Regions from separate parts of the Streptomyces sp. NBC_00690 genome, predicted to be linked through region 3. Evidence: riboswitches for the same ligand, from Rfam matches in the RefSeq annotation. Region 3 holds a riboswitch; each other region holds the start of a gene.

Region 1 (7,406 bases), 7.0 Mb from region 3:
TGTGGAGCCGTTGATCAGCGAAGGCGTGTGGGCAGTGATTTCCGGATTGAACTGCGCTTTGAGCGCTGCGTCGATCTGGGGCCAGGTGGTCAAACCGCCTCCGGAGGATGCCACTTGGTCGGCACTCGCCCGCAGGTCGAATGCCGCATACATCGCGGCGATCTTCAGCAGGCTGCCCGAGTAGTGCTCCTCCTGCTCTCGGAGGGCCGCCCAGGGATGATCGAGTGTGCCCTGGAATCCTGTGAGCGCAACAACGATCAGGGCCATATTGTTGACGTTGGGAGCCCCCGCGAGTGACAGCGTCTGTCGAGTGGCATTCAGGACGGACTGCATCGCCGGTTGGGCGGTCGATGCCAGCGGGTTCGCGTAGGCGCCGGTGAACAGAGACATATGAGTCCTCCCGTCTCGAACGAAGACGGGGCGCAAGGGAAGATCGTGCAGACGATGGAGACGCGATCGTTCCCACCACCATTGACTGGACAGGGAAGCCTCGCGGTGAGGGAGTTCAGTTCACTCGCGATGGAATCATCGCAACCTCCTGCGCCCATTTTCCCATAGGCGATGGTGATTCGCCTCTCGGACCTGGAGCCTGCGTCAATCGTTCCGGCCGCCACGCCAGGGGAAATCGGCGAGAGTTGATGAATCTGGGACAAGAAATCAGCTTGCCCAGCGCCCTCAGGATGTCGTCCAACAGTTCCGCCCCGCGCTGTCGAAGCGGGCGATCGATCTCGTCGCCGGCCTCCTCGCGATTCCAGGGCCAAGCGGTGGACTCGGTGAAGAGTTCATCCGACGGGACCCCTTCGGTTGGTCCATCCGGTCGACTTGTTGCTCGGGTGGCGGTGGCCATCGCGGGAAACCGCGGGGGAAGCGAGCTGGCGCACGGCTCCGGGCAGGTCGGGCCGTTTCCACCCTGCTCCATCCGTGTCTCATATCACCGTCCGGAATGTGGGCGCTACTGTCCGACGCCGACTGATCCCTCTAAGGTGGCGGGTGCAGCTGGTTCGCTCTGCCCTCCAGGTAGGCGCGTCGTAAGAGGGAACCCGGTGGGAATCCGGGACTGCCCCGCAGCGGTGAGTGGGAACGACCGCCGTCATACGCACTGGATCCGGGCAACGGTTCTGGGAAGCGACGGCCAATAGGTGCCCGCCGGGAGACCGGTAGGCGTGCCCACGAGTCCGAAGACCTGCCCGCTGTCCGCGTACGACCCACTCGTACGCGGTATCCCGGTGACCTCGTGGGCGGGTTGTGGGCACCCTCAGACATAGTCTGAGGGGAGTGCGTATCAGGTGGACCACCGCGCGCAGTGCGCACCTTTGGTCCGCCGGGTCTGTCACCCCTTCGCGTTCTCATCCCGTCCCGGGATTGCAGGAGACATCTCGCGAAGGAGAGTTCTGTGACAGCGCAGTCCGCAGCCGCGGCAGCACGAGCCACCGTGTACGGCTACCCCCGCCAGGGGCCCAATCGGGAACTGAAGAAGGCCATCGAGGGCTACTGGAAGGGCCGCGTCACCGCCGACGCCCTCCAGGAAACGGCGGCTGGTCTTCGTCGGGCGAACTGGCAGCAATTGTCCGACGCCGGCGTCCACGAAGTACCGACCGGCGACTTCTCCTACTACGACCATGTGCTGGACACCAGCGTCATGGTCGGTGCGGTCCCCGCCCGCCACCGGGACGCCGTCACGGCGGACCCACTCGACGGCTACTTCGCCATGGCACGCGGCACCCAGGACGTTGCACCACTGGAAATGACCAAGTGGTTCGACACCAACTACCACTACCTGGTCCCCGAACTCGGCCCCGACACCGTCTTCACGGCCGACTCCACCAAGCAGGTGGCCGAGCTGAAGGAAGCCCAGTCACTCGGCCTCAACGCCCGGCCGGTCCTCGTCGGACCCATCACCTACCTCCTCCTGGCCAAGCCCGCGCCCGGGGTCGCCACCGACTTCGAACCGCTGACCCTGCTGGATCGGCTGTTGCCCGTCTATGCGGAGGTCCTCGCCGACCTGCGTGCGGCCGGCGCGGAATGGGTGCAACTCGACGAACCCGCCCTCGTCCAGGACCGCACCCCGGCTGACCTGAACGCCGCCGCCCGCGCCTACCGTGATCTCGGCGCACTCACCGACCGGCCCAAGCTGCTGGTCGCCTCCTACTTCGACCGCCTCGGGCAGGCGCTCTCCGTCCTCGCCAAGGCGCCCGTCGACGGCCTCGCACTCGACTTCACCGAGCGGGCCGCAGGCAACCTCGACGACCTCGCCGCCGCCGGCGGACTCCGCGGCAAGCGCCTGGTCGCCGGAGTGGTCAACGGCCGCAACATCTGGATCAACGACTACGAGAAGTCCCTCGCCACCCTCGGCACCCTCCTCGGCCTCGCGGACCACGTCGACGTGGCAGCCTCCTGCTCCCTGCTCCACGTCCCGCTGGACGCCGACGCGGAAGGTGACATCGACCCACAGATCGTCCGCTGGCTCGCCTTCGCCCGACAGAAGACCACCGAGATCGTCACCCTCGCCAAGGGACTCGCCCAGGGCACCGACGCCATCACGGCCGAACTCGCCGCCAACCGGGCCGATCTCGCCTCCCGCACCAACTCCGCCCTCACCCACAGCCCCGCCGTCCGCGCCCGTACCGCCGCCATCACCGACACCGACGGCCGCCGCTCCCAGCCCTACGCCGAACGAACCATCGCGCAGCGCGCACACCTTCAGCTGCCCCTGCTGCCGACCACCACCATCGGATCGTTCCCCCAGACCAACGAACTGCGCACCGCCCGTGCCGATCTTCGCGCCGGGCGCATCGACACCGCCGGCTACGAAGAGCGCATCAAAGACGAGATCCGTGACGTCCTCGCCTTCCAGGAGAAGGCCGGCATCGACGTCCTCGTCCACGGCGAGGCCGAACGCAACGACATGGTCCAGTACTTCGCCGAGCAGCTCACCGGCTACCTCGCCACCCAACACGGCTGGGTCCAGTCCTACGGCACCCGCTACGTCCGGCCGCCCGTCCTGGCCGGAGACATCTCCCGCCCCGCACCGATGACGGTCCGCTGGACCTCCTACGCCCAGTCCCTGACCGAACGACCCGTCAAGGGAATGCTCACCGGCCCGGTCACCATGCTCGCCTGGTCCTTCGTCCGCGACGACCAACCCCTCGGCGACACCGCCCGCCAAGTCGCCCTCGCCCTCCGCGACGAAGTCAACGACCTCGAAGCCGCAGGCACCTCCGTCATCCAGGTCGACGAACCCGCACTGCGCGAAACACTCCCGCTGCGCACCGCCGACCATGCCGACTACCTGGAGTGGGCCACCGAGTCCTTCCGCCTCACCACCAGCGGCGTACGGCCTGACACCCAGATCCACACCCATATGTGCTACGCCGAGTTCGGCGACATCGTCCAGGCCATCGACGACCTCGACGCCGACGTCATCAGCCTGGAAGCCGCCCGCTCCCATATGCAGGTCGCTCGCGAACTCGCCACCCACGGCTACCCCCGCGAAGCCGGACCCGGGGTGTACGACATCCACTCCCCGCGCGTGCCCAGCGCCGCAGAGGCTGCGACGTTGCTGCGCAAGGGGCTTGAGGCCATCCCGGCCGAGCGCCTGTGGGTCAACCCCGACTGCGGACTGAAGACCCGCGGCTGGCCCGAGACCAAGGCATCGCTGGAGAACCTGGTCTCCGCCGCCCGCGAGGTCCGCACGGAACTGACCGGAGGCGCCTGACCTCACAGGGCCGGGGGCTGGAACGCGCTTTCCAGCCCTCGGCCCCAGGCGCGCGGTTCGGGTCAACACGACGGACCTTCCGAACAACTCGCGGTCGCGTTGACCACCTCGACCCCCAGCCCGGTTCGCAGGAGAACGAGCCTTCCGTGCGCGCTGTTGGCTGATGGCACATGGCTACCCGGTCTGGGAATGATCGTCAGAGCGGCGAGTCCGCACTGGCGATCCGGCTCGGATCAGTGGGGGAGACCTTGTGGACGATGGTGTCGTCGGGGGCGAGTCGTCGCCCGTCCGCCGAGCGGACCTCCAGTGTGCGAAGACGACGCCCCTGCCGACGGTCGACCAGGTGTGAGTGCTGTTCGCCGGGTGCGAAGAAGTTCTGTTCGCCCCACTGTCGCAGTGCCACGATGACAGGGAAGAGGGCTTCACCCTTCGGGGTCAGTACGTACTCGCGGTAGGCGCTGCCGTCCGAGGCGGGGACGGATTCGAGGACACCGCCGGCGACCAGGGCGCGCAGGCGCGCGGTGAGGATGTTCTTCGCCACGCCGAGGCTGCGCTGGAACTCCCCGAAGCGGCGGCTCCCGTCGAAGGCGTCTCGCACGATCAAGAGGGACCACCAGTCACCGATCGCGTCCACTGACCGCGCGACGGGACAGTCGCTGTCGTCGAAGCGCGTCCTTGCCACCATGTCGTCCTCCACTTTCACACTAGTTGCAACATGCTACCAAGAAAGCTACGGTCACTATTGGTAGCAAGATGAAACCAAGTGGGGAGAGTGCTGCATGCTCAGCAACGCTGAGGTGGTGACACCACGGGCCGCGGCCCGGAGCGGCGGAGGCCCTGCGTTCGTCCTGTCACGCGGCGTCGTCGTCCTATTCGCCGTCGCCTGCGGAGCCGCGGTGGCCAACGTCTACTTCTCCCAGCCGCTCCTGGTGACCGTGGGCCACGACCTCGCCATGAGCCCTGCACTTGTCGGCAGCGTCGTTACCCTTACGCACGTCGGATACGGACTGGGACTCTTCTTCCTCGTACCGCTGGGCGATGTGGTGAACCGCAGACGGCTCATCCTGGCCCAACTGCTCCTTCTGGTGCTGGCGCTCGCAGCGGTTGCCACCGCCCACACCGCGACGATCCTGCTCGCGGGCATGGCCACGATGGGGCTTCTCGCGGTGGTCACGCAGACCCTGGTGGCCTTTGCGGCCTCACTGGCTGCTCCCGCCCGACGCGGACGTGTCGTCGGCCTGGTGACCAGCGGCGTGGTCATGGGGATCCTGCTCGCCCGCACCGCATCCGGCTTTCTGGCCGACCTCGCGGGCTGGCGCTCCGTCTACCTCGCCTCAGCGGGGCTCACGGCTCTGCTCGCCCTGGTCCTGCACCGAGTGCTGCCGCGTCACAACAGTGTCCCGCTGGCAACCCTGCGCTACGGACAGCTCCTGCGCTCGACGATCACGCTCTTCGCCCGGGAACGACTCCTGCGAATCCGGGCCCTGCTCGGCCTGCTGATCTTCGCAGCCTTCAGCACGCTGTGGAGCAGCATCACGCTGCCGCTCAGCGAGCCCCCATACACCTTTTCCCACACCGCGATCGGGGCATTGGGGCTGGTCGGAGCCGTAGGTGCCCTGGCCGCCATCATGGCGGGCCGTCTGAACGACCGCGGACTCTCCCAGCGGACCACCGGCGTCGCCCTGGCCCTGCTCGCCGTCTCGTGGCTGCCGTTGGCCTTCACCCGCAGCTCGCTCTGTGCCCTCATCGTCGGCGTGATCCTCCTCGATCTCGCGGTGCAGGCTGTCCATGTCACCAACCAGACCCTGATCTATGCGCTGCACCCGGACGCGGGGAGTCGGCTGATCGGGGGATACATGGTCTTCTACTCGATCGGCAGTGCCACCGGCGCCATCGCCGCGACCTCCCTCTACACCGCGGCCGGCTGGGGCGCTGTTTGCGCACTGGGTGCCGCAATCAGCTGTGTCGCGTTTGCGCTCTGGGCGCTCACACGACACAGCATCCCGGACCCCACCACGCAGGCCACCGACGGAGGCCATTCCCTAGCTGTCGGTACATCGACCGACGGATGAGCAAGACCCGGGGGCGGCGGCGCGCAGCCGGATCAAGCCCAAGGGAAGGTGTCAGAAAGCCGGTGCGCTAACCGGGTCTGCCTTCAGGGATGGAGGAGCGCCGATGGAACCGTGCCGCGGGACGCTCGCAACGTGCCCCTTGCGCCCAGCGGTGGCGTGTCGACAGCAGGGCTTCGTTCTCGTGGAATCGGGATCGATCAGTGCCGCGGGTCCATGGGCTTGCTGCCGGCCGTGAGGAGATGGCCACTGACACCGAGCAGCGACGGCACGGATTCGGTGAGACGCATGGCCCGCAAGACCAGTTCGCGTTGCTCAGGATCATCCAGCCGTGAGGAGATGTCTCCCATGAGCCACGCGGCACCTTCCAGGCCGTACTGGCCCCTTGGGATGAGTCCGGCCGCCGTGAACTCGGTGAGGACCTGTGAGGGTTCGTGGAGGTAGGCCGTGGTGAACATGGACGTATCTCCTTCCGGAGGATTCAGCAGTCCCCTTTGAGTCGAGGCTTCGATATGCGGTCGCCGGTCGGGAGCGAAGTAGAGGCCCTCGTGAAGGGTGCCGTGGAGAGCAGCGAATCGATTGATCGTCGTGGCGAAGACCACCCCACCGGGACGGAGTACGCGGTGTGCCTCGGTAAGTGCTCGGACCCTGTCTTCGTGTTGTGTCAGGTGGTAGAGAGGACCGAGGAGCAGAACGACGTCCACGGACTCACCGGACACATCCAGGGCTCGGGCATCGCCGATGCGTGCTGTGACACCCCGCAGTTGTGCCGCCTGCTCGACATGCAACGGCATCGGATCAATCAGCTCCACGAGGTAGCCGTCTGCCGCGAGCCATTGGGCGTGAATTCCGCTGCCGCCTCCCACGTCCAGGAGTTGTGCCGCAGGGGGCGGCAAGAGCCTGCGGAGGACATCCTGTGTGCGCCAGAACTCCAGACGACCGGCACCTGACCGCAGACGGCCGTCCTCCTCGCCCCTCTCGTAGTACGCGGTGATCTCCTTGGCGAGCGTGGGTACTCGGGCAGCCGCGCTCTGCTTGTTGTGCGCCATGTCCCTACGATGGGCGGAGGGACAGCAGTCTGCAATGCGATTTCCTCTGAAGCAACAACGCGGCCACGGGATACGCGCCGGACCACTGGCTACTGGACGACGGGCACCCTGGCGGCTGGCTCAGGGGGAGGCTGCGAGGGCCGGTCCGATGTGCCCGTGGGCTCGGCACAACGACGCCACCGCCGCGAACTCTGCGGCTTCCCCGACCCGCAGGGCGACCGCCTGGCATTCTGGCCGCATGGACACCGAAGCCCTGACGCCGATCCACCTCGACAAGGTGATGGACGGGTTGGCGATCAACTCTGCCTTGCCGGCGCCCATGATCCGGCGACTGTTCGCATGGCGACGAGGTCAGGGGAAGGCGGCGAGGCGTCCGGATCTTACCGATGCCATGGTCACGGAGATCATCGCGATCGACGACCACTGGCTCCTACACAGTCTGGCGCTCAACGACCGACTACCGGACCGGTTCCGCATCCGCTTGGCCGCCCATCGGGACAGTGCGGTGCGCTCCGCGCTCGTTGTCTGCGCCGCGAGTGCACCGAGGGAGATGCTGGAGCAGCTCATCGACGA
Region 2 (7,406 bases), 1.5 Mb from region 3:
TATCCGACAGTCCGGACACTCGGGAGTGGCGCGATCTCGAAGAGGTCTGCTGAACGCTGCCCGTAGTGTGGAGGGGCACAGCGCGACCGCACCAACCGGCTGACGCGGGCAGACATGGGCCCCACAGGGCGGGCACTGGGCATTCACTAGGTACTGAGGAAGGCGTACGGCTGACATGGCGTCGCAGCAGGAGACGGACCAGCAGGTCAATGATGGTTTCGTCGTGGACACGGAAGACTGCGAGGCACGTGAGCTCGCACATCGCGAGCGCGGCACCTCGCGCCCCATCACGGTCGTCGGCAATCCGGTGCTCCACAAGGAGTGCAAGGACGTCACGGAGTTCGACGACAAGCTTGCGGCGCTGATCGACGACATGTTCGCCAGCCAACGCACCGCCGAGGGCGTGGGGCTGGCCGCCAACCAGATCGGCGTGGACCTCAAGGTCTTCGTCTACGACTGCCCGGACGACGACGGTGTGCGTCACGTCGGGTACGTCGTCAATCCGGTGCTTGAGGAGCTTCCCCCCGAGGAGCGTCACCTCGACGACTCCAACGAGGGCTGCCTCTCCGTGCCGACGGCCTACGCCTCGCTCGCCCGCCCCGACCATGCGGTCGTGCGCGGCCAGGACCTCGAAGGCAACCCCATCAAGGTGCGCGGCCAGGGTTACTTCGCCCGCTGCCTCCAGCACGAGACCGACCACCTGTACGGGTACCTCTACATCGACCGGCTCTCCAAGCGGGACCGCAAGGACGCGCTGCAGCAGATGGCCGAGGGCACTCCGCGCTACGCGGTCGTCGCCAACGACTGACCGTGCGACGAGCGGGCCCGGGCACTCGGTGCCGGGGCCCGCTCGTGTCTGTTCGCGCCTATCCCACCGGTACCGGACCGCGGAAGGTGCGGCGGTAGGCGTTGGGCGTGGTGCCGAGCGTACGGAGGAAGTGGTGGCGCAGGGCCGCCGCATTGCCGAAGCCCGAGCGGCTCGCGATCGCGTCGACCGTTTCGTCCGTGGACTCCAGGAGTTCCTGTGACAGCAGGACCCGCTGTCGCAGCAGCCAGCGGTACGGCGTGGTTCCGGTCTCCTGCTGGAAGCGGCGGGCGAAGGTCCGGGTGGACATATGGGCGCGGGCGGCGAGTTGGTCCACGCTCATCTCCCGGTCGAGGTGGCGTTCCATCCAGCCGAGTACCTCTCCCACGGTGTCGCACCGGGTGCGCGGCAGTGGCCGTTCGATGTACTGCGCCTGGCCGCCGTCGCGGTGCGGCGGGACCACCATGCGTCGGGCGACGTGGTTGGCGATCTCCGGGCCGTGCTCCTGACGCAGCACATGGATCGAGGCGTCGATCGCCGCCGCCGTGCCCGCCGATGTGATGATCGACCCCTCGTCCACGTACAGCACGTCGGCATCGACGACGGCGTGCGGATAGCGGTTCGCGAGGGCCTCGGCATGGCGCCAGTGGGTCGTACAGCGGCGGCCGTCGAGCAGTCCGGCGGCGCCGAGGACGAAGGCACCGGTGCAGACGCTCAGCACCCGGGCGCCCCGGTCCACGGCCCGGCGCAGAGCCGCCAGGAGGTCTTCGGGATAGTCGCGCGTCGGATAGTCGCCCCCCGTGGGCACGGCGATGAGGTCCGCAGCGTCCAGTCGCTCCAGACCGTGGTGCGTGGTGATGGAGTAGCCGGCATGGGTGGCCAGGGTCCGGTGCGTGGCGGACACCACCGCGAAGTCGTAGACGGGCATGCCGTCGTCGCTGCGGTCCAGGCCGAACACTTCACCGATCACGCCGAGTTCAAAGGGATGTACGCCTTCGAGAAGCACGGTGGCGACATTCTTCAACATGGATCGAGTGTGGCAGTAATTCGATGATCCATGACAGTCCTGCCACTGACTTTTCTGCTGCGGCGGCAGGACAGTAGAGGACATGGACACATTCCTCGGTTACCTCATCGTCCTGGGACTTCTCACCCTTCTCGTACTTCCCTCGCTTGTCGGCCATGTCAGAGATCGTTCCGTCGACCGTCAACTCCGGGCGGCTGAGCGCGAAGACGCCCCCCTGATCCGGGCTGCCGAGCTCGTTCCGCCCACCGGCCCCGTCCGGCCGGATGCGGCACCGGTCGCGGTTCCGTTGCGGTTCACCCCGATCGGGACCGCCGCGAGCGACCGCGGGCCCGAAGCCGGGGCCAGCGGTGACGCTTCCCACCCCGGCGTCATCGGCGACGCGTACCCGGCCGACCCGGTCCCCAGCACGTGCGGCGTCGGCCGGTAGCGCGGTGTGCGTCCTGCCTCACACCACACCGCAGCGGGGCGTGCCTACCCAACAGACAGCGCCCCCGGCCCGGAGCCGGTAGGAGAACCGGCCCCGGACCGGGGGCGCACAACGACATGGCCGACTGCCGCAGCCTAGAAGTCCTCGTCCAGGTCGACGGACCCCTCGACGGCCACCTGGTAGGCGGACGGACGGCGCTCGAAGAAGTTGGTCAGCTCCTGGACGCCCTGCAACTCCATGAACGAGAACGGGTTCTGCGAGCCGTACACCGGGGCGAAGCCCAGCCGGGTGAGCCGCTGGTCGGCGACGCACTGGAGGTACTCCCGCATCGACTCGGTGTTCATGCCCGGCAGTCCGTCGCCGCACAGGTCCTGACCGAACTGGAGCTCCGCTTCCACGGCCTCCTTCAACATGTCCGTGACCTGCTGCTGGAGTGCGTCGTCAAAGAGTTCGGGCTCCTCCTTGCGGACCGTGTCCACGACCTCGAACGCGAAGTTCATGTGCATGGTCTCGTCGCGGAACACCCAGTTCGTCCCGGTGGCCAGACCGTGCAGCAGACCGCGGGAGCGGAACCAGTACACGTAGGCGAAGGCGCCGTAGAAGAACAGCCCCTCGATGCAGGCGGCGAAGCAGATGAGGTTGAGCAGGAACCGGCGCCGGTCGGACTGCGACTCCAACTGGTCGATCTTCTCGACCGAGTCCATCCAACGGAAGCAGAACTGCGCCTTCTCCCGGATGGACGGGATGTTCTCCACGGCCGCGAACGCCGCGGTGCGGTCCTCCGGATCGGGGAGGTAGGTGTCGAGCAGCGTCAGATAGAACTGGACGTGCACGGCCTCCTCGAAGAGCTGACGGCTGAGGTAGAGCCGTGCCTCCGGGGAGTTGATGTGCTTGTACAGCGTCAACACGAGGTTGTTGGCGACGATCGAGTCACCGGTCGCGAAGAAGGCGACCAGCCGGCCGATCAGATGCTGCTCGGCCGGGGTCATCTTGGCGAGGTCGGACACGTCCGAGTGGAGGTCGACCTCCTCGACGGTCCAGGTGTTCTTGATCGCGTCCCGGTAGCGCTCGTAGAAGTCCGGGTAGCGCATCGGGCGCAGGGTGAGCTCGAAGCCGGGGTCGAGCAGGTTCTTGACGGGCTGGGGGGTGGGCATTACTGGCACGCCTCGCAGGACTCGGGGTTCTCCAGCGAGCAGGCGACCGCATCTTCGGTGGTCTCGGGGGTCTGCTGCGCGGGGACAGGGGCAGGGGTGGGGACGGCGTTCGTGGTGCCGGAGGCCGCACGGGCGATCCGGGTGGCCGGTCGCGACCGCAGGTAGTACGTCGTCTTCAGGCCCTGCTTCCAGGCGTAGGCGTACATCGAGCTGAGCTTCCCGATGGTCGGCGTCTCCAGGAAGAGATTCAGCGACTGGGACTGGTCGAGGAACGGGGTGCGCGCGGCTGCCATGTCGATCAGGCCGCGCTGCGGGATCTCCCACGCCGTGCGGTACAACTCGCGCACCTCGGCCGGCACCCAGGTGAAGCCCTGCACCGAGCCGTTGGACTCGCGCAGCGCCTCCCTCGTGGTCGCGTCCCAGACACCGAGCCGCTTCAGCTCCTCCACCAGGTAGTTGTTGACCTGGAGGAACTCACCGGAGAGCGTCTCGCGCTTGAAGAGGTTGGAGACCTGGGGCTCGATGCACTCGTACACACCGGCGATGGAAGCGATGGTCGCGGTCGGGGCGATGGCGAGCAGCAGCGAGTTGCGCATGCCCGTCGTCGCGATCCGCTCCCGCAGGGCGGCCCAGCGCTCGGGCCAGTGCAGTTCGACGCCGTAGTGGTCCGGGTGCAGCACACCGCGGGCCGTACGGGTCTTCTCCCAGGCGGGGAAGGTGCCGTGGCGCTCGGCGAGTGCGCAGGACGCCTCATAGGCGGCGAGCATGATCCGCTCGGAGATCTGGGTGGAGAGGGCCCGGGCGGCGGGCGAGTCGAACGGCAGCTTCAGCTGGAAGAAGACGTCCTGGAGGCCCATGGCGCCGAGGCCGACCGGGCGCCAGCGCGCGTTGGAGCGGCCCGCCTGCTCGGTCGGGTAGAAGTTGATGTCCACCACGCGGTCGAGGAAGGTGACGGCGGTACGGACGGTCGAGTCCAGCCGCTCCCAGTCGACGGCGCCGTCGACGACGAAGGCACCGAGGTTGACCGAGCCCAGGTTGCACACGGCGGTCTCGCCGTCGTCGGTGACCTCAAGGATCTCCGTGCACAGGTTCGACGAGTGGACCGTGTGGCCCGGCTCGGCGGTCTGGTTGGCGGTGCGGTTGGCCGCGTCCTTGAAGGTCATCCAGCCGTTGCCGGTCTGCGCGAGGGTACGCATCATCCGCCCGTAGAGCTCTCGGGCGGGCATGGTCTTGCGGGCCAGGCCCTGGGCCTCCGCGCGCCGGTACACGGCGTCGAAGTCATCGCCCCACAGGTCGACGAGCTCGGGGACGTCGGACGGGGAAAACAGCGACCACTCACCGTCGGTGTCGACCCGCCGCATGAACTCGTCCGGCACCCAGTGGGCGAGGTTGAGGTTATGCGTGCGCCGGGCGTCCTCGCCGGTGTTGTCGCGCAGCTCCAGGAACTCCTCGATGTCCGCGTGCCAGGTCTCCAGATAGACGGCGGCAGCGCCCTTGCGTCGGCCGCCCTGGTTGACGGCGGCGACGGAGGCGTCCAACGTCTTCAGGAACGGCACGATCCCGTTGGAGTGCCCGTTGGTGCCGCGGATCAGAGAGCCGCGGGCACGGATGCGGGAGTACGAGAGCCCGATGCCGCCCGCGTGCTTGGAGAGCCGGGCGACCTGGTGGTAGCGGCCGTAGATCGAGTCCAGCTCGTCCAGGGGCGAGTCCAGCAGATAGCAGGACGACATCTGCGGGTGGCGGGTGCCCGAGTTGAACAGGGTGGGTGAGGACGGCAGGTAGTCCAGCCGGCTCATCAGCCGGTACAGCGCGGTGACCTCGTCGAGGGCGCGTACGGAGTCGTCCTCCGCCAGGCCGCAGGCGACGCGCAGCATGAAGTGCTGGGGCGTCTCGATGACCTGACGGGTGATGGGGTGCCGCAGCAGGTAGCGGCTGTAGAGGGTGCGCAGCCCGAAGTAGCCGAAGCGGTCGTCGGCCGTGGGGTCGAGGGTCGCGTCGAGGCGTTCGGCGTGGAGCGTCACGAACGCGGCGGTGCGGTTGGCGATCAGACCCTCGGTGTGGCCGACGGCGACGGACGCGGAGAAGCAGGATGCTCCCTGGCTCTCGGCCTCTTCGGCGATGGTGAGGGTCAGCAGCCGGGCGGCGAGCCGGGAGTACGCCGGGTCCTCGGAGATCAGTCCGGCGGCGGCATCGGTGGCGAGTCCACGGAGTTCGGCCGTGTCTGATCCGGCGTTCCGTCCGCGCAGCGCAGCGGCGGCGACCCGACCGGGGTCGGTGTCCGGCAGATCGGCGGTCAGATCGGTCAGGGTCCGCAGCAATGCGGTTCCCGGTCCGTCCTCGCCGTTCCGCGACGGGGGAACCTGCTGCGGCATCTGCTCGGAGATGTCGGCGGTGCCTGAAACCGGATCGGCAGGCGCGATGGTCACGTGGTGCTCTCCCTCGCTCGGCTCGCGGGCCGACGGGCGGGGAGGGCAGGGCCGCCCGAGCGCATGCCCGACTTGGGGCAGCACTGTGCGGCGTCCCCCGGCCCAACCGCGAGGCCCGGACGTCTGGGCACCCGGATCGGTTGAACCGGGCGCGCTGTCGGCAGTCGGCCGGACTCGTACAGGTACGACAAAGCGCACCACGACATACCGTTGCGGGACAGTTCCGGATTCGCACCGGATTCCTCTGCGACGACAGCGAGATGAGCATACATGTGGGGGGGCATGCTGGAAGTACCCCCCACATGTTGTGTCGTGGCGGAATGCGAGGGGGAAGCCGGGGCCCTTGCGGCGTAGGGGCTGTGGCCCTGGAAAGCCTGGGTTCGAGGGGTCGGTGACGGCCGTTCGACGGGTTCGCAGGGGCGTCGGCGGGGTTCTCAGGGACGGCCACGGGGCTTCTTGCCCACGGCATCGGGGTCACGGGCTCGGCGATGGTTCCTCGTTCCGTGGCGGTGCCCGTGCTTGGGTGCCGGGGCAGGAATCAGCGGGCACAGTGGGCACAGCGGACGCACGGACGGGTGCGTACGACCCCGTCGAATCCGGTGTGCGCGATCCGATGGGCGATCCGTGCCCACGCGTATCCGCGCGTGGGCGCAGGCCAGAAGCGCCCGGGTGCGCACGGAATGGGGACCGATCCGCGGAAGGCTGAGGGGTGGAGAAAGCCGCGCGGTGTGGAACGGCCCCGCTCAACCGACGCCATGACGCCATGACGCCATGAGAAGGCGACATGAAGGAGAGTGCGAATGGAGATACGAACGAGAGGAGCCGTCCGTCGATCACCAAGCCGGATGCCGAGCTGCCGGAGGGCGATGAAAGGCCCTGGTGGGACCGTGTCCGCAGGTGTCAGTGCTTCGACATGGACTTTCGGCACCCGGGCTTTCCCCTACATCGCGGGAATTCCCGTACGCATGGAGGGTTTCGAAGTGCCGGGCGGCAATGGGGGGCACCACGGCGGATAGCCGTTGTCGGCCACGTACCGTTCCACCGGAGAAATGCCGAAACCGCAAACCCGAAACCGCTCAACAGCGGATGGCTCGTGACCGGCGGTTCGACGCCGTTCACCAGCTGGGGACTCCCGGGCAAGGTCGCTTACCGCTGCGCCGATCGGCGATCTCGTGCGGATCGCACGAGGGGGCGGGAGGGCGCGGGGTCGTCGCGCGCTGGGAGGGCCCGGTGGGGGTGATCGGGTCGCGCGACGAGGGCGGCCGTTTCCGGCGGCCGTCCGCACGGCCGGTGCGGACCGGGCCGTCGGTGTCGTTGGTGTCGTCGTTTATTGGCAGGTTCAGCAGGTTCAGCAGGTTTGGGCGTGAGGGGTTGGTGGTGCCGTCCGGGGGAGTTCCCGGAGCCGGGGCGGTCCCGGACCGGCTGGTCTAGTTGAGCGGGCGACGTAGACGTGCCACGAACTTGTAGCGGTCGCCCCGGTAGACGGACCGGACCCATTCCACCGGTTCGTTGTTGGCGTCGACCGAGTGCCGGGAGAGCATCAGCATCGGTAGTCCCACATCGGTCC
Region 3 (7,406 bases):
CGGACGGGTCACCCCGAGCAACACTGCCGTACCGGCGAGGACCACCACGGCCGGTAGCCACACCATCGACCAGGTGGTGCCCGCAAGTCCGCCGAGCATCCACCGCAGAGCCGACTGGGACTTGTGCGGGTCATTGGAGGTCACGATCAGGAAACTCGCCAGCGCGGAGAGCACCTCCGCCGTGGCGACCCCCGCCAGCACCAGCCGGATCGTGGTCATCCGACCACCCGACCTGGCCAGGAAGTACACCGCGACCAGCGCCGCGAGCGCCCCGGCGAACGCCGCAACCGGCAGGGTCACGAGCCCGAACACGGTGATGTTGAAGACCAGTACCGACACCGCGCCGACCGACGCACCCGAGGACACCCCGAGCAGCATCGGATCGGCCAACGGATTGCGGACCAGCGCCTGGAGAGCCATGCCGGAGACGGCGAGACCCGCGCCGACCACCCCGGCCAGCAGGACCCGGGGCAGCCGCACATCCAGCACGATCGTCTCGCGGACCGGGGTCCAGGTGACCTCGGCGAGCCCAGGATGCACCTGGTGCAGGACGATCGACCAGACCTGCCCGGTTGGGACGCTGATGGACCCGACGGCGATCCCCGCGGTCGCGGCGAGGAGCACCAGCACCGCCAGCACGGCCAGCACCAGCCCGTACGGCGGTCGGCCCCGGCCGCCTACCGCGGCGGTCGGCCCGGGAGCCTTGGTGGCGGTGTCCGAGACAACGTCACCCAAGGCCCGGGGCGCGCCCGTCACCGGAAACGGTCCGGGTGCAGCTGACGGGCCAACGACTCCACACCCGCCGGTACTCGCACCCCGAGCACGGTCGAGGACAACGGGAGCACCGCGAACCGCTTGTTCTTGATGGCGGGCACGTCCTGGAGCGCCGGGTGCGACAACAGGAACTTCTTCTTGGCCGCGAGGGGTTGGTCCCCGTAGTCATAGATCACGACGACCTCGGGGGCCCGTTCGGCGACCTGCTCGAACGAGACATCACCGAACTGCTTGTCCAGATCGGCGAAGATGTTCGTCCCGCCCGCCTCTTTGATCATCTCGTTGCCGACGCCCGCGCCGCCCGCGGTGAACGCCGTCTTGTCCCCGCTGTCGTACACGAACACCTTGAGCGCATCGACGCCGCCGAGTTTCTTGTCGACCGCACCGAGCGCCGCCTCGGCCTTCTTCACCTCGCGTTCCGCACGCTCCGGAACCCCGAATATCTTCCCGATGCCGCGTAGTTCCTCGCCGATCATCGCCATCGTCACCGGTCCCGTCGGGCACTCCTCCACATTCAGATAGGAGTCGATGCCCGCTTTGGCGAGAGCGGCCCGGCTGCGGCCCTCCTTCTCGTCGAAGGTGCTCGCGAACCCGGCGTAGGCGAAGTCCGGTTCGGCGTTGAGCAGCACCTCGAAGGACGGGTACTCCTTCGAGAGCACTTTGATCCCCCCGTAGGCGTCCTGGTACTCGGGGAGGATCTTGTCGTCGAGATAGGCGGTGCCCGCCATCGACTTCTCCAGACCGAGCGCGAGCAGCACTTCGGTGGCGTGCTGGTTCAGCGTCACCGCGCGCCGCGGCGGACGCTCGTACGTCGTCTTCACCCCGCAGTTGGTCACGGTGACGGGGAAGCCCTCAGGCGAGGATCCCGAGGCGGCGGGATCGTCCCGGTCGGTCGATGTGCCACCACCACAGCCCGCCACCAGGAAAGCGGCAGCGGCCAGCAGGGACAGGGAGCGTTTCGCCATGATGTGGTCGGTCCTCTCACCGCGGACGCCCGTGCGCCGCGGTCGGTTGGAAGGGTTCAGCGAGGGTCGCCGGACGACGCGTCACGGACCCGCCGTGGCGGGGTGAAGGCGTACAGGCCGAGGATCTCCGGCAGCGGGGCCTCTCCGGGGCCGCCCGCGCGTACCCAGTCGACGATGTCGTCGGTTGCGGCGGGGTCGTTGACGAGGCCGAGCCAGACAGGTCGGGCACCGGCGGCGCGTCCCGCAGCCGAGGGCTGGACGACGACCACATTCGCCTGGTCGCAGACGTCCAGACACTCGGAGATCCGTACCGGTAGGTCCCGGCTCAGCGCGGCGACCTGCGCTGCGTGATCGATACCGGTCACTTTCGCGCTGCCGCAGCAGCAGTCCCGGCACACGACGACCCGGCACGGCACCGGAGCCCCGGAACGTTGCCCTTCGGGCATCCCGACTCACCCTCCCCTCTGGGGAGATCCGCCCCAGCTCTGTCGAGGAGGCGACCGCGTGAGTCTCCTGGCTCTCGGGTCAAGGCTCGCCCCAGCCTTCCCACCCGCGTAGGGGCAGTGGTCTGTTTGGGGTTCGCTCGCCGATCACAGTGGCGGGACCGCACCGGATTCACACCGGTTTCCTCGATCCGCCGTCGCCTTTCGGCGTCATCATGACAGACCGCGCGGCCGGATCGTATGTCTGGGCCGCAGTTGAAGCGCAGGTCACACGGCGAAGACCGGGTCGAATGGTGCAATCCACCAACCCGAAGGTGGCCGGGGCGGCTGTCGGCCTTCCCGGTCAGAGCGGCGCGCGGATACCGGAACGCATCTGCGCGATGGCACCATCCCGCGCTTCCAGGCCGGGCGAGAGCTCTGCTGTGGGCCAACGCCATTCGCCGGGGAAGGGGTCCGCCGGAGCTCTGGGTCGGACCGCCATGGTTGCCCGGTGGGCTGGTGGTGATCAGCTCCGGGCCGCCACGGCTGCCCCGGCGGTGGCCAGGATGCGATGCAGGACGGGGACCGGGATCGCCGGATTGGTGACCGCCGCGCATGCCGTGTCGCGGTCGTGCAGCAGCCCGGCGAGGACGCGGGCCGTCACCCGAGGCCCGTCCGTGCTGGGCTCTTCCGCCAGGAGCACCTACCCGTCGAGGGAGAGCGCCACGAACCAGGGGTCGCCGGTCAGCCCCGGCACACCGCCCCCGGTGTAGCGCGTGGTCCACGAGGAGTCGTTGCCGCCGATCCGATGTCCGAGGACTGCCACCAGGAACTCGCCGTCAGCATCTGCAAGGCGGCGCCACCACGTGGTGTCGAGCGCTTTCCCGACCGCACCGTCCGGCGCCGCGATCCCTCGCGCGATCCGCCAGCCGGCCTCCGGCGGCAAAAGATTGCCCGGGCGGACGTCCTCGACGACCGTGAGCCCGGTGCCTGCGTGACTCATCGACGCCCGCCGAACTCCCAGGCGTGGACCTCAATGTCCGCGTACCGGTCCGCAGTCAGGGTGGCGCGTGCCGTATCCGGATCTGGGGCGCTGAGCAGCACCGCCGTACCCAGCCAGGTGTCGCCGTCGTCGGACAGCAGCGGCCCGTACGCGATCAGCTCGTCCTGTTCGGTCGGCAGGGCGAGGTCTGCGGCCAGGCCCTCGCCGAGGCCCAGCACCAGGTACCGATTGCCACCGCTTTGGCCACCGGGAAAATCCCACATGGTGCGCCCCAGCACATTGCGCCACCGGCGCAGTAGCACGTCCCGGTACACACCGGCCTGGTAGTTGGGTTCGTCGAAGGCGAACGCACGGGCAGCCGCGGGATCGGGCAGATCGACGATGTGCACGCTTCCCGTGGGCGTTTCATCATCATCGGCGAAGGTCGGACCGCGAGCGATCAGATCCTTTGCGTACCGGTCCATGTAGGACCAGTGCTCCTCCAGCAATTCCTCGCGTAGCGCCAGGGAGTTCAGCCGGTCTCGGTGGTAGCAGAAGTACTCCATGACCACAGACCCTTCCTCACCAAGGGCGCTATCTCAACCCGCTTGGCCGCCGAAGAGCTCGCGTTCCAGAAGGCGCAGCTTCCGTCAAGCGGTGTAGCCACCTGGGCTGCCCGGTCTCAGGCAATTGGCCTGCGCTGCCCTGTAGTCGAGCGATGAGGACCCCGTCCGGCCGGGCTTGGTGCCGGGCGATGGCCGGAAGCCGCCGCGGTCTCCTGCCGTGCACAGGCGGGGGAGGGAGCTCGTCTGCCGTCGGCCGCGATCCTCACCCGGGGACCGGAAGTGCTGTTGGGGCGCCTTCACTTGGAGCCCAGGACCGTCTGGGGGTGGGGCGGAGGGGTCGGACAGTGGGTTACACGAGAAAGGTGAACGGGTGTACGAATCCAGCCGTTTCCAAGATCAGGCTGCCAATGGGCCATCAGAGGCGGAAAACTTGAGCCGCAGCGCGGGTTCCCCGTGGGCCTGGAACAGACGAAATGCCCCTGCACGTGCACGTCAATGTCCTTAAAGAGATCAGGAGTCTCCGGATGGCCCCCTTGCGCGTTGCCCGGCCTGTAACCCTTGCCGCCACGGCAGCGGCAACCGCCCTGCTCCTCCTGGGTTCGGCGCCCGTGGCAGTGGCCGAACGCTCCGGACCGGAGCTGAACTCACGGCTGCTCCCGATCCCGCCGGGAGGGCTCCACAGTTTCGTCAAGGGGCTGAACAGCAGCGGCACGGTCGTCGGCGAGTACTACGTGGAGGGCTCCGACGGGCCACTCGGGATCCGGTGGAACGCCAACAGCCCCGGCTACACCCGACTAGCGCCACTGCCCGGGGAGCGGTTCAGCCGCGCGATCGCGCTCAGCGACCGTGGATGGGCGGTCGGCACGTCCTACAACAGCCTGCCCAACACCAACCCCGTCCGCTGGACACCGGGCGCCACTCCGACGCGGTTGACGCTTCCCGCTGGGACTCAAGGCGGTAACGCGTCGGCCGTCAACAACTCCGGTGTCGTCGTCGGCTACGCGTCCGAGGAGAGCAACCGCTCCCACCCCCTGCGCTGGCAGTCTGACGGCAGCAGGATCGACCTGCCCGTGCTGCCCGGCGACAACAGCGGCACCGCCACGTCGATCAACAATGCGGGCACGGCGGTCGGGTGGACCGAGAAGCGCGACGGCACCGGTGGCCCCGCGCACCCGGTGCGCTGGAACGCGGCGGGTGTCGTGAGCGCGCTGCCCCTCCCCGCGGGGTTCGCCGGGGCCCGGACGAGCCAGATCACCGACAACGGCGTGGTCTTCGGTCATGGGCGGCTTGCCGGGAGCACGGAGTACGACCGGGTCCTGGTGTGGGCGGCCAACGGCACCGTCCGCGACGCCGGGCGTGGGCGGGGGTACGACGTCAACCGGGCGGGTACCGCCGTGGGGGCTTCGTTGGAGGACAACCCGAACGGTGACACGGCCCGCTGGAATGCGAACGGCACCCGGACCGTGCTCGCCAATCCGGCGGAAGCGGCCGGGGAGGTGCTGGCGATCAACAACCGGGGGGCGGCCGTTGGATACGCGTGGCCGCCCGCTGGTAACCCCGCATTGGACAAGGCCCTGTTGTGGAAGCCCAACGGCACGGTCGTTCCGCTGCCGTCGACACCTCTCGGCCCCTACGCCGCGGCGTTCGCGATCAATGACGCCGGAGTGATCGCCGGATTCGCCGTCGGCACCGACGGCGCCGGCAACGCGACGACCTGGCGTGCGACCGTCTGGAAGCGCTGAGGGCCGCCGCCTCCTCGACGGGAGCTCCGGTATGGGGGCGGCCAAGGAATGCAGCTCGCGGTCCCCGGCGCGTCAGGCGCCGGGGATGGGCTGGCGCCGCCGCCCGTCCGCCATCGTTGTGGGCAGCGCTGGTGCAGCAGTACCGCTCGGGCAGGGCCGGAGTCCCGATGTCCTTTGGGAGGTCGATGTCGAACCCGAAGGACCCGGCTGGGGGCGCACGCGGGCAGGCTCATGACCTGGGGCAACGCCACCTCGCCTGGAGCGCCAGGACCGTCAGCCAGTTTCAGGAATCCACCGGTCTGCGCTCACATGGCCTGGCGGCCGGCGGCATCTCCGCCCGGGTCGTCGGCGAGAACGATGGAGATCGCGATCCGCTTGCCCACCGGCTCCCGGTGAATCGCGAAGCTCTGGCTGACCGCCACCACGATCTCCAGGCCGTGCTGACCGACCCGTGTCGGGTCTGCGGGCAGGAGCAGCGGCAGCGTCGTACTGCTGTCCCAGACGCTCACCTGGACTGCGCCGTCCTTGATCTGCAGTGTCAGCAGACACGGCCCGGGCGCGAACTTGCGCGCATTGGTCACCAGCTCGCTGACCGCGAGCTTCACCGTGTCCATCGCCCGTCTCGACACCGGCAGCCCGTGCACGGCTTGGACCGAAGTGAGGAACTCGCGGACCAGGTCGCGAGCCCCACCGATCTCCCCACTGTCCTCGAACACGGCCGAGACAGTTATCGGACGGTCCACGAGCAACTCGTGCCCCTCGTCCTGAGCAAGCAGGTCCATACATCCGCCCATTTGTTCACCAGCATTGACGTGACGCACCCCGGATACCCCCGAAATGACAGTCCACTCCTGCACCCCTCCCAGCAGGCCCGTCGCGTCACAACATCACCGCGAGCTTCACAGGGCGACGGTAGGTCGGAAGGCACAGCTCCCCCTCGGCCTCGTCCAGAGCAGCCGGCACTCCCGCTGTCCGGGAAACGATCAGCCCACGGGGTGATGATCGCTAGGAGTGGACGTCGGGGGTGCTCCCACGGAGCCGGGTCGGCTCTGGGGGAGCGAGGGGACTCCTTGACGCGAGCAGCTCAAGGAGTCCCGCAAAGATCCGGGCAGGCTCGGCTACCGGAGTCCGGCCCGGGTGGCTCCCGGCGGCGACGGTCCCCGTTGGGGGATCCCGTTGCCGTTCACCCGCTCTCGCCGCAGGACGTGCGGGCGATGAGTTGTGGTTCGAATCGGAGCTGTACCGGGTGGGTGGGATTCTCGACGATCAGATCGGCCGCGCTCTGCCCCATCCGGTACGAGGGTTGTGCAACCACCGTGATCCCGAGGGCCGGTGCCCAGGAGAAGTCGTCCATCGTCAAGAATCCGATGTCGTCCGGGATCACGAGCCCCCGGGCGGTCAGTGCCGAGTGAACGGCGACCGTACGAAGGCCCGTGAGGCAGACGATCGCGTCCAGCGGGGGCCGGCGGGACAACAGCGCGTCCACTGCCTCGCCGGATTCCGCGTTGACCGAGACCGCCGCGACGGCGTCGTCGGGCAGCGGCAGCCCCGCCTCGGCGAGCCCTTGCCGTAGCCCCTCGGTCCGTCCGAGCTGTGAAGGCCGGGTTCCGGATGTCACCACCCCGACCGAGCGGCGTCCGCACGAGATCAGATGCTCGGCCATCATCTGACCGGCAGCCACGTTGTCGAGGCTGACCGAGTGCAGACCGGGAGGCGGATCCGGCACCGACCGCGCGACGACGACGCAGGGGGTTCCTCCCAGGGCCATCCTGCGCGTCCTGTCATCGGTGGATTCACTGGCCGTGACGATGAGGCCGCGCACTCGCTGCTCGTCCATGGCCTGGATCTGTGCGAGCTCGCGATCAGGACGCAGGAACGTGTTGGCGAACATGACCAGGCTGCCGTTGGCGGCGGCCACCTCGTCGATGCCGCGGATCAGATCGAGGTAGAACGGG
Region 4 (7,406 bases), 5.9 Mb from region 3:
CGCGTTCCGCCTTGAAGAACCACTCGATGAAGTTGTCCGCTCCCTGCACCGGGCCGCATTCGAAGTCGATCAGCGGCCAGTGCACGGCGACCTTGGGCAGGCCGGGGAGCGCTCCGGTGACGATCTCCTCGATGCTCGGCTGCATCGCCGCGGTCAGGGCCACCGAGTCGCCGTCGCAGCTGAGGCCCGCGTTGATCCAGAGGATGTGCACCGTGTCGGTCTCGGTGCCGGTGGTAGCCGTCCCGTTCATGAAGCCGCCTCCCTAAAAGGAACAAATCATCCGAGATTGCTCACTAAGGTCATAGCACCTCGCCCCGGGCGGTGCTGCTCGGAAGCCCCGGTGCGGTCGCCCGGAAAGCCGTACCGCGGGTGGCGGTCGGTGCGGGGTGGTGGAGGTCTTCGGATGCCGGTGCCGGTGTCGGTGCCGATGTCGGTCGGCGGGGCGCGCTCGGCCGGTGGAGTGGCGACCGGCTGGATAAATCGTACATATGGGCGATAATGAAGGTGGAGGGCGGTCGTGGGGGAGTCCCCTTGGACACGCACTCGCATGGATCTTCTCGAGGGCTCGGACCTGCGGAGGTCAGGCGCCCCAAGGGGTCAGGGGTGCCGCCGCCGCTCCGGTCGAGGTCTGCCCTGAGATGGGGCTCGAAGAAGAATCGTCAGGCGTGCTAGTCTGTTTAAGTTGCAGTTGTGGTTCCCATATATTTCGAGTGGTCGGCGGTTTCGTATTCCGTCGGACACTTTTATACTTCCGGTATCTCCGGACGGGGCAATCATCGCGGCGACGCCGGGTTCCGCACAGTGTGGAATCCCGAGCATGCCCCAAGGAGATTTTGTTATGGCTACTGGCACCGTGAAGTGGTTCAACGCGGAAAAGGGTTTCGGATTCATCGAGCAGGAGGGTGGCGGCCCGGACGTCTTCGCCCACTACTCGAACATCGCGACCTCTGGCTTCCGTGAGCTTCAGGAAGGCCAGAAGGTGAACTTCGATGTCACCCAGGGCCAGAAGGGCCCCCAGGCGGAGAACATCGTTCCCGCCTAAAGCTAAAAAGTGTTAGACGACTGGGGCCCGCACCCGAGGTGCGGGCCCTGGTTCGTTGCCGCATGTGAGGTTCGCCAACGCAGGGCCGGGACCTCATGGCAACTCCCTCACCACGGTGAGTTCTTGACATTCCGGATGCCCTGGTAGCGCTATTACAGCACCAGCACGGCCCGTGTCTTCAGCATTTCGGCTCGTTTCTGCGATTCATTCGGTTTCTTTGCACCGGGGGATTCCTCGATACGCGCCATATCGGGGAAAGGTCTCCATGCAGCGCCCACATCGTACGAATCGTTCCTCCCCTTCGCGCAAGCGCACCCCCACAGGCTCAGGTCGCAGCGGCAACCCCCGCTCCCAGGGCCAGGGTGGCTCCAACGGACGCCCCCGCCCCGCGCCGAAGCAGGACTTCCAACTTCCCACCACCATCACTCCCGCACTCCCGGCGGTAGAGACCTTCGACGCAATGGAGCTTCCCGCTCCGGTACTGAAGACGCTCACCACCCTGGGAGTGACCGAGCCCTTCCCGATCCAGGCCGCGACCCTGCCCAACGCCCTGGTCGGGCGGGATGTCCTGGGCCGCGGACGCACCGGATCGGGCAAGACGCTCGCCTTCGGACTGGCGCTCCTCACCCGCACCGCCGGAAACCGCGCCACCCCCCGGCAGCCGCTGGCCATGGTCCTGGTTCCCACGCGCGAACTGGCCCAGCAGGTCAACGAGGCACTCACCCCGTACGCCCGCTCCCTCGGGCTGCGACTGGCCACCCTCGTGGGCGGACTGTCGATCGGCAAGCAGGCCGCTGCACTGCGCGCCGGGGCCGACGTGATCGTCGCCACCCCCGGGCGGTTGAACGACCTCATCGAGCGCGGCGACTGCCGCCTGGACCGGGTGCGCATCACCGTCCTGGACGAGGCCGACCAGATGGCGGACATGGGCTTCATGCCCCAGGTCACCCGGCTGCTCGACCAGGTCAACGCCGAAGGGCAGCGGATGTTCTTCTCCGCCACCTTGGACCGCAGCATCGACACCCTGGTCCGTCGCTACCTCCACGACCCGGTGGTCCACTCCGTCGACCCCTCCGTCGGCGCGGTCACCACGATGGAACACCACCTCCTGCACGTCCACGCGGCCGACAAGCACAGCGTCGCCACCGAGATCGCCGCTCGGGACGGGCGCGTGATCATGTTCCTCGACACCAAGCGGTCGGTGGACAAGTTCACCAAGCACCTGCTGAGCGTCGGCGTCCACGCCGCCGCGCTGCACGGCGGCAGGTCCCAGCCGCAGCGCACCCGCACACTGGCGCAGTTCAAGTCCGGCGAGGTCACCGTGCTGGTGGCGACCAACGTCGCGGCACGCGGCATCCATGTGGACGATCTCGACCTCGTCGTCAACGTCGATCCGCCTGCGGACCACAAGGACTATCTGCACCGGGGCGGCCGGACCGCCCGTGCGGGCGAGTCGGGCCGTGTGGTCACCCTGGTCACCCCTGATCAGCGGCGTGAGATGACGCGACTGATGTCGGACGCCGACATTGCGCCGCACACCACACAGGTGCGTTCGGGCGAGGCCGAGTTGACCCGCATCACCGCCGCTCAGGCACCCTCGGGCGTCCCCATCATCAATGTGAGCGCCCCGGCCGCACAGCGTCCCAAGACGGGCAGTGCCCCCTTCCGGGGCCGCGGAACCCGACCTGGTCAGCCCGCCCGCGCCGGCGGTGCGTCCCGTCGGTCCACCGAGTCCCGCCGCACCGCCGAAGCCCGCAAGGCGGCCCGGGTGCGACGCTCGGCCTAGCTCGCACCTCCGTACCGCACGGCCGTCCTTTCGCAGGGCGCCGGGCGGGACGACCCGAACAGCCAAGGGGCCGCTCGCCACATCAGGCGAGCGGCCCCTTCGTGCTGGGCCTTCATGGGCCTTCATGGGCGATCGCGCGGCTTCCGCTATGGATAGCCCGGGCCGATGGGACTCTTCTCCGCGGCGAGTGCGCCCTCGGTGGGGACCCAGCTCCTTTCAGCCACGCACCGTACTGATCAACTCGGCCAGGAGTGCGGCCCGAAGCGGCATCTCGGACACCACCACATGCTCGTCGTCCGCATGGGCACCACCGCCCACCGCGCCGAGACCGTCCAGGGTCGGGACACCAGCGCCCGCGGTGAGATTGCCGTCCGATGCGCCCCCCACCGCCGCCGCCCGCAACGGCTCCATCCCGAGACGGGCCGCCGCCTGCTGTGCCGACGTGAACAGCGCGGCCGAGGAGCCGTGTTCCAACGGCGGCCGATGGGGCCCGCCTTCGACGGTCAGATGTGCACCGGGAGTCCGTACGGTGAGCGTGCGGATCAGTTCGTCCACCCGCGTCAGAGCCGCAGCGCTGGCGGCCCGTACGTCGACACGGATCGTGGCCAGATCGGGGACCGTGTTGCCAGAGGTGCCCGCGGAGACGAGGGTCGGGGTGATGGTGGTGGCCTCCGGGCCGTGCGGTCGGCCCTCGCGCATCAGCGCGTCCAGTTCGGCGAGTGCAAGGATCTGGTGGGCGGCCTCGATCGCCGCATTGATTCCCTTCTCCGGCTGGAGACCGGAGTGCGCGGCTCTGCCCCGCACGGCGATGTCGTACCGGGACACGCCCTTGCGCACGGTCTTCAACGCCCCGCCGTCGGCGGACGCCTCCAGGACGAGGGCCGCCGCACACCCCTGCGCCGATTCCAGGATCAACTCCCGCGAGGTGCGGGAGCCGACCTCCTCGTCCCCCGTGATCAGGATGCAGATGCCGTCGAGGGAATCGAGACTCCCCACCGCGTGGAACATCTGCACCAGTCCCGCCTTCATATCGAAGACACCGGGTCCACGAGCGATGCCGTCCTCGACGGACCAGGGATGGATGGACAACGAGCCGATCGGCCATACGGTGTCGTGGTGCCCGACCAGGAGCACCCGGGGGACGCCGAAGGTCCAGCGCAGATGGGTCACCCCGCCGATCACCAGGGTTTCGGGAGCCGTGTCCAGCCATCGGCTGCCCTGCGCCGCGACCGTCGTCGCACTGCGGGCCACGGCCTGATGGTCGGCCGAGAAGGATTCGCACAGGACGAGCTCTTCCAACTCGGTCAGCATGCGGTTGAGATCCACGGGGTCCCTTCGTTGAATGCAGGAGGACTGAGCCCGTCGACCCGATCTGGCGCCCCCGGCCCACTGCCGTCGATGCGGGCCTTCGGCGCGGCGGACGGGGCGGTTCGTGGGCCGCCACGACAGCTGCGGTACTCGCTCATGGACACCCCCGATCGGGTCGAACTCCGGTAAAGCGTAAGTTCGTTGGGAATCATGCCAAGAACGGCGACAGCAGGCTACGATGCGTGGGCTCCGGTCCCACCGGTGTGACAACTCAATGCGCGTACGACTGGGGAAAGCCGGTGTGATTCCGGCGCTGACCTGCAACCGTGATCGGCAATGGGCTGCCGTGAGCCGGAACGCCCGTCGTGACGCGCGTGCACTGCTTCCCACCGCCATGGTCTGCGGCGCGAAGCCCTGAGTCCGGTGCACGGCAGCGTCCGTCCATGGGGCGGTGCGTGGGCCGTTGCTCGGTTCTCAGGGGGTCGCGCGGTTGGCCTCCATCGGAAAGGCACCCTCGTGCGCCAGACGCTCGCCCTCCGCGTTGCGACCCTCACCGCCGTGCTCGGCCTCACTCTCACCGCCGCACCTCTCGCCCATGCGACGCCCGCGCCCACCACCGTCCCCACGAATGCGCCGGTCTTCGTGAAGCTCACGGTGCAAGGACCGGAAGGTCGCCTCTTCAAGGGCCTCATCAGAACGAAGGGGCACGACGTCACCACCGCGACGGGTGGTACTCACCGCTGTGACGGCACCAACGGCGGTCAGTACCCGACCGCCGTACCCACCCCGACCGCAGCACTCGACGATGCGGCCCGCAAGCGCCACTTCACCTGGGACGGCACCTGGTACTCGTCCTTCGACGACTTCTCCGTGGACACCATCAAGGGAGTCAGCGGTGGGGCGTCCGCGTACTGGAACATATCGGTGAACGGCGTACCCACACCGGTCGGTGGCTGCCAGTTCCGCATCAGGACCGGTGACCACGTCGCCTTCACCTGGACCGCCTTCTAGGCCACATCAGGCAACGTTCGCCCTGTTGGGTACTGCGCCTCGACGTCGACCTCACCCGGCTCGACGTCGAGGCGGCATGACAGCGGACGCCCCGCATCACACGGGCGGTATCGGCCCTTGTCCCAGGGACAGTTGCAGCAACCGATCTGCGTGCACCGCCCGGAACGAGGTCATGAAACCTGTGTCGCCTTCTTGAAGACTTCGAACACGGCCAGATAGTTCTTGCCGCCGTAGCCGTCGGCGATCGCTTGCTCGGCGATCTCCTTCATCAGCCGCGGCTGGTCGGAGTGAACGCCCTGCTCCACACAGGTACGGGTGATGTGCTCCAGTGCATTGAGATTCATCTCCATGGTGCCGACGTCGCCTGGGTAGTTGCCCTTGTCCAGATCGGGAGCCTGCTCGGTAAGAGTTGAGTCCACCACCGAGGGCATGAACCAGTTGAGTGCGAGATCGGCGAAGGTGGCCGCTGAGACGTTCGCCGATCCGACCAGCGCCGTGGCGTGCAGAAAGCCGTTGATGGTCGCGTACATCAGGTCGAGCAGTGCAGCGTTGTAGAGCACTGCCAAGCTGGGGTCGGAGCCGAGGTATCGAGGGTTGCCCATGCTCGCCAGCGTCGCCCGATGCTCGTCGAAGACATCCTGTGGACCGCTGTAGAGGAAGACGGACTCGGGGTGTCCGACGAGCGGCGGTGGCACCATGATCGCGCCGTCCAGGTAGGCGGCACCTCGCGAGGTTGCCCAGGTGACCGCTGCGTGCGCCTCGTTGGGGGTACCGGAGTTGAGGTTCACCAGTACGCGCCCCTCCAAGGCATCATCAGCCGATTCGAGAACCGCGTACATGGTTGTGTAGTCCTTGAGACACAGGATCGTGACAGGGCTCGCGGACACTGCATCGGCGACGGTCCTCGCGCGGCGGGCGCCCTTGGCGACGAGGCTGTCGGCTTTCTCCGGGGTGCGGTTCCAGACGGTCGTGGCGTGGCCGTGGTCTCCCAGTGTCTCCGCAAGGGCCAGGCCCATCGGGCCGAGGCCGAGGACGGTAACGGGTGCGTGCTGAGGGCTTGTTGATTGCTGATTCGTCATGCGGAATAGACTGCTGTCTCACATCGATGTGAGAGTCAACTGAACGTGGTGGTCATCACATGCGCATGGGGGAGTTCTCCCGGCGGACCGGGGTCAGCCAGCGCCTGGTGCGCTACTACGAGGAGCAGGGGCTGCTCAAGCCGTCGCGGCGGCCCAGCGGATATCGCGAGTTCACGGAAGAGGACGTGGCCACCGTCCGGGGCATCCGCATGCTGCTCGGCGCCGGTCTCAACACCGCGACGATCGCCGAACTGATGCCCTGCATGGTCGACGACGGGCAGACCCTGGCACCGGCCTGTTCCGGCATGCTGCCCGACCTGAACCGGGAGCGTGAACGCATCGACGAGGCCGTGGCCGGCCTGCTGGCCGCACGGGACAGGCTGGACGCCGTCATCGCTGCCACGGCGCTGACCGGAGGCGCCGATCCAGAAGCCTGCCACGCGGCCGGTGCCGCACAACGGCCCGGCGACGCCGCTGTGTCACCGCTCGTTACGCACATCTGACTGGCGCCGGAGCAGGCAGCCTGAGGCGTCAGCAGTCGATCGCACGGCTGATCCGCGATCCGGCCCCACTGCGCCCAGGTGGATACTCAAGTCAGTGATCCGAAGGGGGACGGGTGGACTGGTCGGGTGGGTTGCTCGCGTTCACAGCAGGGTTCGCGATCTCGATCGTGACCGCACCCGTCGGTGTGTCCGGAGCGGTGTTCCTCCTGCCGGTGCAGCTGAGTCTGCTCCAGGTGCCGAGCCCTTCGGTGACTCCCACCAATCTGCTCTACAACGTGGTCGCCGGGCCGGGGGCACTGCTGCGGTATCGCCGTAGAGGAGGGCTGGGCGGTCGACTGCCCCGGCTGCTGATCGCCGGTGCCGTGCCGGGAGTGGTCCTCGGCGCGGTGATCCGTGTCTTCGCCATCCCCGGCCCCGAGGTCTTTCGACTCCTGGTCGCCGCACTCCTGCTGCCGCTCGGTCTGTGGTTGTGCATCCGTACCCTCAGACCGTCGGGTCAGGTGGAGAGGCCCGATCTCGGTACCCGTTCCACCGTCTGGTTGGCACTGGCCGTCGGTACGGCCGGTGGGATCTACGGCATCGGTGGTGGTTCGCTGATCGGTCCGATCCTGGCGGGCCGAGGGATGGCGGTCTCCCGGGTCGCTCCCGCCGCATTGGCCTGTACGTTCGTCACCTCT

What was found. A riboswitch is a leader RNA that binds a small molecule or an ion and turns the genes downstream of it on or off. The one in region 3 is predicted to bind cobalamin.
Region 1: it holds a riboswitch for cobalamin, as region 3 does, so the genes downstream of both, metE (5-methyltetrahydropteroyltriglutamate--homocysteine S-methyltransferase) here and OID54_RS31715 (hypothetical protein) in region 3, are expected to answer to the same signal.
Region 2: it holds a riboswitch for cobalamin, as region 3 does, so the genes downstream of both, OID54_RS25615 (ribonucleoside-diphosphate reductase subunit alpha) here and OID54_RS31715 (hypothetical protein) in region 3, are expected to answer to the same signal.
Region 4: it holds a riboswitch for cobalamin, as region 3 does, so the genes downstream of both, OID54_RS05920 (DUF4430 domain-containing protein) here and OID54_RS31715 (hypothetical protein) in region 3, are expected to answer to the same signal.

What each region holds. Positions count from the first base shown of each region.
Region 1 is NZ_CP109009.1:226,090-233,495, reverse strand. Features, by position in the region: gene OID54_RS01130 (hypothetical protein) at 1-390, opposite strand, end outside; cobalamin riboswitch at 981-1,205, shown strand; gene metE (5-methyltetrahydropteroyltriglutamate--homocysteine S-methyltransferase) at 1,394-3,715, shown strand; gene OID54_RS01120 (winged helix-turn-helix transcriptional regulator) at 3,912-4,400, opposite strand; gene OID54_RS01115 (MFS transporter) at 4,495-5,787, shown strand; gene OID54_RS01110 (class I SAM-dependent methyltransferase) at 5,985-6,833, opposite strand; gene OID54_RS01105 (hypothetical protein) at 7,072-7,406, shown strand, end outside.
Region 2 is NZ_CP109009.1:5,802,829-5,810,234, forward strand. Features, by position in the region: gene OID54_RS25590 (tetratricopeptide repeat protein) at 1-53, shown strand, start outside; gene def (peptide deformylase) at 176-808, shown strand; gene OID54_RS25600 (GlxA family transcriptional regulator) at 867-1,832, opposite strand; gene OID54_RS25605 (hypothetical protein) at 1,915-2,259, shown strand; gene OID54_RS25610 (ribonucleotide-diphosphate reductase subunit beta) at 2,394-3,413, opposite strand; gene OID54_RS25615 (ribonucleoside-diphosphate reductase subunit alpha) at 3,413-5,839, opposite strand; cobalamin riboswitch at 5,982-6,108, opposite strand; gene OID54_RS25620 (GntR family transcriptional regulator) at 7,267-7,406, opposite strand, start outside.
Region 3 is NZ_CP109009.1:7,275,139-7,282,544, forward strand. Features, by position in the region: gene OID54_RS31705 (FecCD family ABC transporter permease) at 1-735, opposite strand, end outside; gene OID54_RS31710 (ABC transporter substrate-binding protein) at 753-1,739, opposite strand; gene OID54_RS31715 (hypothetical protein) at 1,796-2,185, opposite strand; cobalamin riboswitch at 2,226-2,428, opposite strand; gene OID54_RS31720 (hypothetical protein) at 2,688-2,825, opposite strand; gene OID54_RS31725 (hypothetical protein) at 2,865-3,164, opposite strand; gene OID54_RS31730 (YciI family protein) at 3,161-3,709, opposite strand; gene OID54_RS31735 (hypothetical protein) at 4,234-5,451, shown strand; gene OID54_RS31740 (ATP-binding protein) at 5,757-6,233, opposite strand; gene OID54_RS31745 (LacI family DNA-binding transcriptional regulator) at 6,635-7,406, opposite strand, start outside.
Region 4 is NZ_CP109009.1:1,337,138-1,344,543, reverse strand. Features, by position in the region: gene OID54_RS05940 (hydrogenase expression protein HypE) at 1-250, opposite strand, end outside; gene OID54_RS05935 (cold-shock protein) at 839-1,042, shown strand; gene OID54_RS05930 (DEAD/DEAH box helicase) at 1,308-2,828, shown strand; gene OID54_RS05925 (M20 family metallopeptidase) at 3,045-4,139, opposite strand; cobalamin riboswitch at 4,370-4,518, shown strand; gene OID54_RS05920 (DUF4430 domain-containing protein) at 4,653-5,147, shown strand; gene OID54_RS05915 (NAD(P)-dependent oxidoreductase) at 5,318-6,226, opposite strand; gene OID54_RS05910 (MerR family transcriptional regulator) at 6,286-6,729, shown strand; gene OID54_RS05905 (TSUP family transporter) at 6,843-7,406, shown strand, end outside.